One region of the Janthinobacterium sp. 61 genome, then DNA from elsewhere that is predicted to be linked to it. Evidence: predicted binding sites of a transcription regulator. Region 1 holds the regulator's gene; the other holds the start of a gene.
What was found. Region 1 encodes FNR, which switches genes on or off when oxygen is low (the NO sensors DNR and NnrR bind a similar motif). Its sites were predicted from a motif close to TTGATNNNNATCAA; they were not measured.
Positions count from the first base shown of each region.

Region 2: a site for FNR is predicted at 2,187-2,200, ahead of CLU92_RS03445 (bacteriohemerythrin). Genes of this name have one in related genera too.

Region 1 covers NZ_PJMQ01000001.1:4,398,996-4,405,051, forward strand. Annotated here, with positions in the region: gene ccoG (cytochrome c oxidase accessory protein CcoG) at 1-369, shown strand, start outside; gene CLU92_RS19915 (FixH family protein) at 424-948, shown strand; gene fnr (fumarate/nitrate reduction transcriptional regulator Fnr) at 952-1,710, opposite strand; gene CLU92_RS19925 (response regulator) at 1,950-5,024, shown strand; gene CLU92_RS19930 (TOBE domain-containing protein) at 5,124-5,891, opposite strand; gene CLU92_RS19935 (ATP-binding cassette domain-containing protein) at 5,932-6,056, opposite strand, start outside.
Region 2 covers NZ_PJMQ01000001.1:733,610-739,665, reverse strand. Annotated here, with positions in the region: gene CLU92_RS03460 (sulfite reductase flavoprotein subunit alpha) at 1-1,406, shown strand, start outside; gene CLU92_RS03455 (hypothetical protein) at 1,534-1,719, shown strand; gene CLU92_RS27665 (hypothetical protein) at 1,871-2,026, shown strand; gene CLU92_RS03445 (bacteriohemerythrin) at 2,276-2,674, shown strand; gene CLU92_RS03440 (hypothetical protein) at 2,678-3,526, opposite strand; gene CLU92_RS27320 (hypothetical protein) at 3,536-3,775, opposite strand; gene CLU92_RS03435 (TonB-dependent siderophore receptor) at 3,848-6,056, shown strand, end outside.

The DNA.
Region 1 (6,056 bases):
ATCATCGCCGTGTGTACCTCGCTGGCCCTGCGCACGCCCCTGAAAATGGACGTGATCCGCGACCGCGGTTCGATGGGACGCGAAGTGGAAGACGGCATGATCGAAAACGTTTACCGCTTGCAGATCATGAACACCTCGGAGCAAACCCAGCATTTTAAAATCAGCGCTTCCGGCTTGCCGGGCCTGACCTTGCTGACGCGCGAAGAAGTAACCTTGCAGCCGACGGAAACGCTGGGCTGGCCGATCCGCCTGCGCGTGCCGCACGGCGTGGGCGAGAAGGGCTCGAACAAGATTGCGATCGAATTGCACTCGCTGGACGACCCATCGTTGCATGTGCGTGAAAGCGCGGTATTCATCGTACCGCGCTAATGTAGGAAGGCCAGTCCCCGGATGGGGATTGGCCGATTAAACAGGAGAAATATCATGTCCGACAGTCTCAAGCTGCAAGCCCCCGTTGCCCCGTGGTACAAGCATCGCTGGCCATGGCTGCTGATGATCGGTCCCGGCCTGTCCGTGGTCGTCGGCAGCTTCATGGGCTATATCGCGTTTACGCAGCCTGATGCGCTGGTGGTGGGCGATTACTACAAGCAGGGAAAGGCGATCAACCAGGACTTGCGGCGCGATACTGTCGCCAGCGACCTGGCGATGGATACCAGCCTGTCGTATGACGTGGCGTCAGCGCGCCTCAGTGGCTCCGTGCACAGCTTCGGCAAGGCTTACCAGGGTCCGCTGCAGCTGCATCTGGCGCATGCGACCTTGCCGGAAAAAGATATCAAGCTGCTGGTGCAGCCCGATGCGGCGGGCAACTTCTCGGTAGCGCTGCCGATGCTCGAGCGCAGCCGCTGGCAAGTGCTGGTGGAAAACGACAAACGCGAGTGGCGCCTGTCCGGCATCTGGACCTGGCCGCTGCAGCGCAGCATCGCGCTGCACGCGGATGAAGAGCTGTAAGACTTACTTGCAGACGTCCGTACCGGCCGTAATGGCCTTCAACTTGGCCGGCTGCAAGATCTCGATCTCGCGGTTGGAGACGCGCAGCCAGCCTTCCTTCTTGAATTTCGACAATAAGCGGCTGACGCTTTCGATGGTCAGGCCCAGGTAGTTGCCGATTTCCTCGCGCGACATGCGCAGCTGGAAATTGCTGCCCGAATAGCCGCGCGCCTCATAGCGCGAGGCCAGGTTGACGATGAAGGCGGCAAAGCGCTGTGTCGCCTGCATATTGCCCAGCAACAGCATGACGCTTTGCTCGCGCGTGATTTCCTGGCTCATCATCCGGTGGAAATGGCGCAGCAGGGTAGGCATACTGCCCAGCAATTGTTCCAGGCTGGAAAACGGGATTTCACACACTTCGCTGTCTTCCAGCGCCACCGCATTACAGTGGTGGCGGTCGGCGCTGATGGCGTCCATGCCCAGCAGTTCTCCTGCCATCTGGAAGCCCGTCACCTGCTCTTCGCCACCCGGATTGATCTGGTACGTCTTGAAGTGCCCCAGGCGGATCGCGTACAGGTTCTGGAACGAGTCGCCGATGCGGAACAGCGAGGCGCCGCGCACGATCTTGCGGCGGCGACCGATGATCTGATCCAGCCTGTCCATGTCGCCCACATCGAGGCCCATCGGCAGGCACAATTGATGCATGCTGCAGGTCGAGCATCGCGCACGCAACGCTTCCACGGTCACTGTGGGCAAGGTGGGAGTGAGGAGCGCTTCAGTCATGTCGGTACCTTTTAGAAAATGCAATACCGAGTTTACTGCATACACGGTTGCCGTGTGCCAATTTCACCGCAATTGCGCTGAATAAACGACGTTCTGACTTTAATTATATGGCAACATCGTCAAAAGCCCTTGCAGCGAGGGCAATTTGCGCGGCACCGCTTGCCAAGTTGATGTATTGATAGGAAAATTCCTGACAGCATTATCTGCCGCCTGTGCCGCCCGGTACTGAAAAGGAAATCATGAAGCCTCTCGGCATCAAAGCAAAAGTCGCCTTGGCCACCAGCCTGACCTCGATCGCCATGATCGCACTGGTCACCATGATCCAGTTGCAGCACATGCGCGCTGACTTCACGCGAGTACTGCTGAGCCAGCAATCTGCCCTGATCACCCGCACCGCCGCCGAGCTCGACGACAAGCTGGGCATGCTGCTGCAAATCGTCACCCTGACGGCCAGGCAGCAGCCGCCGGAATTGATCGCCCAACCCGCCAAGCTGCGCGAATACTATGCGCGCCGCTCGATGCTGGTGCTGTTCGACGACGTGCTGGTGCTCGATGCGCAAGGCGCCATCGTGGCCGACATGCCGCTGGTCACGGGCCGCGCCGGCATCAACGTTGCCGAGCGCGAGTATTTCCAGACCGTCCTGCGTACACGTCAGCCCATGATCACCGAGCCGATGCTGGGCAAATCGAGCGGCATGCCCATCGTGCAGATGGTGGCGCCCGTGCTCACCGCCGATGGCCAGGTGGCCGGTGTGGTGATCGGCGTGCTGCGCCTGTACAAGGACAACCTGCTGGGGCGCCTGCGCTCGGAAAAGATCGGCAAGAGCGGCTATTACTTCATTCTCACGCGCGGCGCCGTGCCGCGCTACGTGCTGCACCCCGATACCAGCCGTTTGCTGCAGCCGCGCCAGCCGAACGCCAACCTGACGACCACCCAGATGCTGAAGGACGATGGCGAAGGCAGCATGGTCAGCACCAACAGCCGCGGCATCACGGCCGTCAACAGCTTCAAGCGCCTGAAATCGGTGAACTGGCTGCTGGCCGCCTCGCTACCCATCGAGGACGCCTTCGAACCGTTTGATGGCGTGCTGTACCGGCTGGTGCTGTGGAGCATCCTCGCTTCGCTGCTGGCCGCTTTTGTTCTGGGCTGGGTTACCGTGCGCCTGCTGTCGCCGCTGGTGCGCCTGCGCGATACCCTGCTGGCCCTGCGCACCAGCGGCAGCCGCTTCACGCCCGTGCCAGTGCAGCAGCGCGACGAGATCGGCGAACTGACGGAGGCGTTCAACGGCCTGATGTGCGAACGCGACCGCCTGCAGCAGGAACTCGAATCGCGCGCGGCGGAACTGGAACTGGAGCGCGACCGGGCCGAGGCGGCCAACCGGGCGAAGAGCGACTTCGTGGCCAACATGAGCCATGAAATCCGCACGCCCCTCAATGCCGTGCTGGGCATGGTCTATTTGCTGGGCAATACCAGGCTCGACACGGAACAGCGCAAGTATCTGACCATGGTGCGCGTGGCGGGCCAGTCGCTGCTGGGCATCCTCAACGACGTGCTCGATTATTCGAAGATCGAAGCGCGCCGCATGGAATTGTCGCCCGTCGAGTTCGACCTTGACGAAGTCATGAATACCCTGGCCACGACGATGACGATGAATGCGGGCGAGAAGGAGCTGGAACTGGCCATCGCCGTCGAGCCCGACGTGCCGCGGCGCCTCGTGGGCGACGCCCAGCGCCTGCAGCAAATCCTCGTCAACCTGGCCGGCAATGCCATCAAGTTCACCGAGAGCGGCGAAGTGGTGGTGGCCGTCAGCCTGGCCGAGAGAGAAGAAGGGCGCGCCTGCCTGCGCTTCGAAGTGCGCGACACGGGTATCGGCATGACGGAACTGCAGCAACAGCAACTGTTTTCCGCCTTTTCACAGGGCGACCAGAGCATCACGCGGCGCTTCGGCGGCACGGGTTTGGGCCTGGCCATCAGCAAGCAACTGATCCACATGATGGGCGGCGATATCGCCGTGGCCAGCAGCGAAGGCAAGGGCAGCCGCTTCTGGTTCAGCGTGCCCTTCGAGATGCTGGAGCAGCCGGCCGAGACGCGGCGCACGCCGGCCCTCGGCCAGCTGCGCCTGCTGGTGGCCGACGATAACCGCACTACACGCGAACTGATCGTCAAGCTGATCGAGGCCTGGGGCTGGCTGGCCGACGAAGTGGACTCCGGTTTTGCCGCCATCGAACTGTATCGCGAACGCCTGGCGCAGCAGCAACCGTATGACGTGGTGCTGGCCGACTGGCACATGCCCGTGATGGATGGCCTGGCCACGGCCAAGGCCATCCGCCAGGCGGCCAGTGGCCAGCGCCAGCCCATCGTGGTGATGGTCAACGCCTTCGCCCGCAACCACCTGGAAGAGATTTCCAGCGCGGCCGAGGCCGATGTCGTGCTGATGAAGCCGATCACGGGATCGAGCCTGTTCGATGCCCTGCACCAGGCGCTGATCGCCAAGAACGACGGCGGCGAGCAGCGCATGCTGCACCAGCCGCTGGGCACGGAGCTGGCCGGCGTACATTTCCTGCTGGTGGAAGACAATCATTTGAACCAGGCCGTGGCGCGCGGCATCCTCGAACACATGGGCGCTACCCTGGACGTGGTGGGCGACGGCCTGCAAGCGGTGGAGCGGCTGCGCACGGAGGCGCTGCGCTACGACATCGTGCTGATGGATATGCAAATGCCCGTCATGGACGGCTTCAGCGCCACCCACATCATCCGCACGGAACTGCGCTTGAACTTGCCCGTGATCGCCATGACGGCCGGCGTGCTGGCGTCGGAGCGCGAGCGCTGCATGACGGCCGGCATCAGCGATTTCATCGCCAAGCCCGTGGTGGTGGAAGAGATGATGGAAGTCATCCTGCGCCACCTGCCCAAACGCCCGCAAGTGCAGACGACCGAGGCGGCACCCGTTGCCGATGAGGAAGTGTTTTCCATGGCGCCGCTGATGCGCGTGATGGGACGCGATGCGAAAGGGCGCGGCGTGCTGCGGCGCATGGTGGAAGATGCGCTGAACAAGGGCATGACGCCCGTGCGCGACGCTGAAACAGCGTTGCAAACGGGCCGCCACAGCGACGTGGCGCGCATCTTGCACGGCGTGCGCGGTTCCGTGGGCACCCTGGGCACGAAACGCCTGATCCGCGCCGCGTTTGCCACCGAGGAAGCCATCGACGCCGGTCGACTCGACGAGGTGCCGGCGCTGCTGGCGCACACGGCGCGGGAACTGGAGCAGGCGCTGGCGGCGGCGTCCGATTGGTTGTCGAGGCTGAAAGATTAAAAGAGTAGGTCGGATTAGCGCTTGCGCGTAATCCGACATGATACGCCAACAATATTGTCGGATTACGCGGCGTGCCCCCGCTAATCCGACCTACGCAATTTACGCCGGCACGCCCAGAATCACGCTGGACGCCTTGAAAATGGCCGTCACATTGCTGCCAAGCTCGATACCCAGCTCGCTGCTGCTCTGGTTCGTGATGATGGCGGCGATCGTGCCGCCGCGCGGCAAATCCAGCACCACCTCCGTGTTGACGGCGCCCGTCTGCACACGCGTCACCAGCCCGGCCAGCTGATTGCGCGCGGAAAAGCGCGCCCCTGCGCTGTCAGTCACGAGGATGATGGACGACGCCTTGATCAGCGCGAACGCTTCCGCGCCCGGCACCAGGCCCAGGCTCTCGCTGCTGCCCTGCGTGACGATGGCGACGATGTGCTGGCCACCGGGCAATTCCAGTGTGACTTCATCGTTGACGGCGCCCTGTTTCAGTTCGGCTACCTTGCCCAGGAATTGATTGCGTGCCGTGGTTTTCATGGCCATTCTCCGTATGAGTAAAAGATCGTCGGCGATGCCTTCCGCCTGACTGCCCAGCTGGCACAGGTAGCGGGCATGCTCGCGCTCGATGATGCGGAAATTGTCGACCAGCTGGCGTCCCCGCTGCGTCAGCCGCGTACCACCGCCGCCCTTGCCGCCCGTCAAGCGCTCGACCAGCGGCTCGCCGGCCAGGTTGTTCATGGCGTCGATGGCGTCCCAGGCGGCCTTGTAGCTCATCTTCACAAGCTTCGCCGCCTGCGTGATGGAGCCGCACTCGGCAATGGCGCCCAACAATTCCACGCGGCCGGCGCCGCCCAGATGCTCTCCACCCACCGTCATCCATACCGAGCCTTGCAGGCCGATTTCCGCTGTCGCTGATTTATCCAATGCGTTCACCCAAAGCCATGTGTTCTTCCCCGTTATCGATCTGTCCGTCGCGCAAGTACAGCACATGCTCGCCCAGGATGCGCGCATCTTCCGGATCGTGGGTGATCAGGATCATGG
Region 2 (6,056 bases), 3.7 Mb from region 1:
CCGTGGCCAGCCTGGGCCTGCCCCTGTTCGCCATCACAGGCTGGATGCTGTACCTGGGCCGCCGCAAGGCAAAACGGGCTGTGCAGGCGCAGCGGGCCATGCTGGGCGCCGGCGCGACGGGCAAGAAAAATACTGGATTGGCCACCCTGGTGGCCTACGCCAGCCAGTCGGGCCAGGCCGAGCGCCTGGCGCTGGAAAGCGCGCGCGCCCTGCAACAGGCGGGCGTGGCCGTCGACGTGCAATCGCTGGACCGCTTTGATCCAGCACAATTGCGCCAGTACGAACGGGCCCTGATCGTCGCCAGCACCTTTGGCGAAGGCGAGGCGCCGGACGGCACGCGCCGCTTCGCGCGCCTGTTGCAGCAAACATCGGGCACGCCGCTGGCCGGCTTGCAAGTGGGTGTGCTGGCCCTGGGCGACCGCCATTACAGCGCCTTCTGCGGCTTTGGCCATGCGCTGGCGCAACAGTTGCAAACGCTGGGCGCAACGCCATTGTTCCCCCTGATCGAAGTCGACAAACACGACGCGAACGCGCTGGCCGACTGGTCGCACGCGCTGGCCCGCTGCAGCGGCAGCGCCATCGACGCCATCGGCGTGCAGGAAGACGCGTCATATGACGAGTGGCGTTTGCTGCGCCGCGTGCTGCTCAACCCGGGCAGCCTGGGCGGCGAACTGCATGAAATTACCTTGACAGGCCCGGCCGAAGCCACCTGGGAAGCGGGTGCGCTGGCCGAAATCATCGGGTGCAACGCGGACGGCAGCGAGGGCGACGCACATTTTGCACAATATGCGCCGCGCAGCTATTCGCTCGCTTCGCTGCCATCGGATGGCGAACTGCAGTTGCTGGTGCGCCAGGAACGCCATGCGGGCATTGACAACCAGGGCTTTGGCCTCTGTTCCGGTTGGCTCACGCGCTTCGCGCCGCCGGGCGCCACCATCCGCCTGCGCCTGCAAGCCAATCCCGCCTTCGCGCCCGCCCTGGTCGACGTGCCCTGCATCTATATTGGCAACGGTTCCGGCCTGGCGGGCCTGCGGGCGCACCTGCGCGCACGCCGGCGGGCGGGGCTGGCACGCAACTGGCTGCTGTTCGGCGAGCGCCAGCAAGCTTTTGACAGCGTCTGCGGCGAAGAGTTGCAAGGCTGGCTCGACACTGGCCACCTGGCACGCCTGGACCGCGTCTTTTCGCGCGATGGCAAGGAAGGTGGCAAACGTGAATATGTGCAGGACCGCCTGCGCGCCTGCGCGGATGAACTGCGTGACTGGCTTGCGCAAGGCGCCATCGTCTACGTGTGCGGCAGCCTGCAAGGCATGGCGGCTGGCATCGATGCTGTACTGCAAGAAGTGCTGGGCCAGGAAGGTCTCGACGCCCTGCTGGCGGCCGGACGCTACCGCCGCGACGTGTATTGATCTGCCTCAGCACATTGCCGGCGCCGCCCGGCTATGTGGGCGGGCGCACAGTCAGCGCCAGCCATCGGATTAGAGTGGGGACATCGCGGCACAAGCGCCGCCCCACCCACTTTCTGCGAGACTAGCCATGAAGAACCCCTGGATGAGCATGTACCTGAGCGCCGCTAACCGCATCGCCAGCACGGCACGCGGCCATGCCACGGCCGCCGTCAAGCGTGAAGCGGCGAAAAATACGCAGCAGTTGACGCAGGTGTGGTTCGATTCCTTTCTTCCGCCAACAGGCAAGCCGCGGCGCCGCCGCAAGGCAAAATAAGACCCTGGCAATAGGCGAACTGGTGCGGTGCATCACAGCAATAAGTTGAAATTACAATCAGATGAACTAAACTGCAAGCATGGTAGTACATAAGGAAGTGACCGGCAGGCGCCGCATCCCCGCGCCGCCACCGGGACACCGGGAGACGACCATGTTGACGCTTAAAGTGCTGGCCTGCCTTGCCCTGTCGGCCTTGATGCTCGCCCCCCTCGTGTTGAGGGATACCATGCAGTTGTCGGCCGGGCAGCAATTGCAGGTGCCGAATGTCGATGCGCAGGCCCTGTGGGCCCACTGGCCCAAGCACTAAGTAATACGCGCGCCTGAGAAAGCGCTGCTGACGGCGTTTTTCAGCGGCGCTCGCTAGTGGCATGCACGTTCCAAAAGCGCCTTGTAGCACGTGGGAATTTGTTCCCCACTTTTTGTTTAAATTGATCAGTAGCCCACACTTTCTCCACTTCGCCATACTTTTGATCCAGATCATGGATTTCCACCTTCGCTGCGCCCACACTGGAACAGTCCGCTCCACATCGCGACGGACTTAACCGGGAGCATCGGCATGGGTATATCGGGTTGGAAGGATGAGATGGCGCTGGGCGTTCCCGCCATTGACGAAGCGCATGAGGCGCTGTTTCAAGAACTTGCGCGGCTGGGGCAGTTGAGCGACCAGCATTTCAGCATGGCGTTTCGCGACCTGATTGCGGCCGTCGAACGCGATTTCCGCGAGGAAGAGGATTTGATGGAGCAAATCGCCTTTCCCTCGCTGGCCAACCACCGCGAACAACATGCGCGCGTGCTCAGCGGCTTGCACCATGCGTGGGCCGCCGTCGATGAAGGCGACCTGGAACAGGGGCGCCATGCGCTATCGCTCTTGCCGCAATGGCTGATCTTTCATCAAGCCACCATGGACCTGGCCCTGGCGGCGGCCCTGGAGCTGGTGCAGCGCCAGCCGAACTAGACACTACAGCAGCAGCACCGTGGCTTGCTCGGGCAAGACCACGCGGTAGTGTCCCGGGTATTTGTCTTCGCCGTCGAAAATCTTGCAAAACACGGGCTGGTTGATATCGTTGACGGCCGGCTCGTGCATGGGCAAGGTAGCGATCAGCTGTTCACCATCCATCAACTGCAAGGCGCTGCCCCGCTCGGCCGCGCAAAACGCCAGCGCTTGCACATCGCTGGCGAACGGCCGCTTGTACCACGGCGTGATGGCCCGCACGGCGCGCCGCGCGTCGCGCAAGACTTGCCCCACGCGCGTGACATTCCACGCATCGCGCGCCACGGACGGCTGCAGCACGATATTTGCCGTCAGTTCGCCCCTGCCCTTGTTCACCAGGAACGTGCCATCCTGCGCGGCAATGTCCTCATTGAGCGGCACGACAAACACGCCGCCGTCGGACACCTTGATCGGCACAGGGGCGCCATTGCCTTGCAGGGCCACGCGCACATCGTCGATGGTGGCGCTCAGCTTGGCCGGAATCAGGCGCAGGGCCATGACCACACTGCCGCTCGACACTTGCCACACTTTCCTGGCCGTCAGATAACTCTCGCGGTACGCCGTGAAACGGATGCGCGGCGCCTTGGCGTCGCTGTTGGCCGTGATCGTCACCGTTTGCGAGGGCAATGCGTCTTCTGCGGGCGCCGGCACCGTCGGCAGCGTCGGCGCAGCAGATGTGGCAGGCACGGCATCAATGGCGGGCGGCATGCTGGCGCTCTGCAGCGGCGCGGGAACAGCTGGCGGCGGCGCGTGCTCCTGGGCCTGGCCCAGCGACACGACACACAACCATCCGGCACAAGCGATCCATGTACGCATGCATTTCTTTCAATAAGGAAAATATTTTATCAGCCCCGCATTATCGCAGAAGGCCAGCCAATGCGCCGCTTCTGGCCTGCCTGCACTCTTTTGGTGCGTTCGCTTGATTATGTAGCAAATATCATCTATATTGATAATGATTCCTATTCGCAATGCGACGGAAATCGCGCGCCCCTCTTTTCCACCACCCGTTCGCGCCGGGCCTTGCGGTGGAACTGCTATCCAAGCCAGACCACGGGCCAGCGTCATGCCATCCCCCAGCTACTGCGCACTTCGCCAGACGAGATAGGAAAACACGACTAAAAATATGCCAGGAAAATAATGCAATCGACTACCGTACTCTCTTCTTCGCGCCAGCCCGCCTTGCGCCCCCTGCCCCGTTTATTACACATCAGCCTGCTCAGTCTTGCCGCCGGCGTGGCCCTGCCGGCACAGGCCACCGACGCCGCTGCGACCGATGTGACCATGCCGGCCGTCACCGTCCTGGGCCAGTCGACGGCGACTACGGAAGGCACGCAATCGTACACGGCAGGAGAAACGCGCAGCGCCACGCGCATGGACCTGTCCCTGCGCGAAACGCCGCAATCGGTCAGCATCATCACACGCCAGTTGCTCGACGACCTGGGCGCTGTGCGCCTGGACCAGGCACTGGCGCAGACGACGGGCATTCAGGTAGGCCAGAACGACACGGAGCGCACGACGTTTTATGCGCGCGGCTTCGGCATCAACAGTCTCCAGATCGACGGCATGGCGCGCGGCGGCAATGCGCCGCTGCAAGACACCATCCTGTATGACCGCATCGAAGTCGTGCGCGGCGCCACCGGCCTAATGGGCGGCACGGGCGATCCGTCGGCCACCATCAACATGATACGCAAGCGGCCGACGAAGGAATTCCAGGCCAGCGCCGGACTCATCATGGGACGCTGGGATGACCAGCGCTTCGAGGCCGACCTGTCCACGCCGCTGAACGCCGAAGGCAGCGTGCGCGCACGCACGGCCCTGGCCTGGCAAAAACGCGATTCCTACCTGGATATGTATCACGAGCGCAAGACAGTCGGCATGCTCATCGTCGAGGCGGACTTGCGTCCCGGCACCCTGCTGACGGCCGGCGTCGACTTCCAGGACAACAAGCCGACAGGCGCCACCTGGGGTGCCGTGCCCTACTGGAATGCGGATGGCAGCCTGGCCAACTTGCCGCGCAACACCAGTTTCACGACGCCATGGAGCACCTGGGCCAACAAGCAGCATACGCTGTTCACGTCGCTGGACCAGCGCCTGCCCGGCAACTGGAATATGCACCTCGGTTATGCGCGCACGGAAAGCACGAACCGCACCACCGTCGCCTACGCGGGCGCGGGTTACCCCGACCCGGCCACCGGTGCAGGCATGCGCCTGTGGACGGGCGCCTGGGGCGCGGGCAAGAATACCAGCGACAATTTCGACGTCTACGCCAGCGGACCGTTCACCTTGCTGGGACGCAAGCATACGGCCATCGCCGGCTGGAACGGCGGCAACCAGCGCGCCCGCTCGCTGGGCGGCGAGGCGGAAATCAATTACCCGGCCTTTATCCCCGATTACCGCAGCTGGACGGGCAACATCCCCCGCCCCGTCTTCCACCCGGACGGCGCGCACACGGAAACCGTGACGCGCCTGGCGGGCGGCTATGTGGCCACGCGTTTGAGCCTGGCCGACCCGCTGCACGTGATCATCGGCGCGCGCAGCAGCACTTACCGCACGGATACGCGCAACTACAATACGCAAGGCGTGTACACGGGCAGCGGCGACTTTACGGAAACGCGCAATGAAGTCACGCCGTATGTGGGCGCCGTGTTCGATATCAACAAGCAATATTCGGCCTACGCCAGCTTCACGCAGCTGTTCAACCCGCAATCGAGCAAGGACCGCAACAACCAGTTCCTGGCGCCGGAAACGGGCGACAATGCGGAACTGGGCATCAAGGGCGAATTCTATGAAGGCAAGCTGAACGCGTCGGCCGCCGTGTTTCACACGAAGAAAAAGAATCTGGCGGAACTCGACCGCAGCGTGCCGCCAGGATTTTTGCTGCCCGACGGTGGCCAGGCCATGGTGGCCAATGGCGCCGGCATCACGGCCAAGGGCGTGGAATTCGACGTCTCCGGCCAGATCACGCCCGCCTGGGAAGCGAGCGGCGGCTACACCTATCTGCACGCGGCCGAAGCCGATGGCCGCCGCGCCGCCACCACGCAACCGCGCCATTTGCTGCGCCTGGCCACCAGCTTCCGCTTCGACGGCCGCCTGGCTGGCCTGAAAGCAGGCGCCAGCATGACGGCGCAAAGCGCCACCTACAGCGAATCGTGGTACGGCCGCCCGCCATCAGGAACCATCACCAACATCCCGCAAGCGGGCTATGCGCTGGTCAACGCCATGGCCAGCTACGCGCTCAACGGCCACGCCAGCGTGCAGCTGAACGTGAATAACTTGCTCGATAAAAAGTACTACCGCAACGTGGGCTTCTTCGATGGCGTGTTCTGGGGCGAGCCGCGCAACATCA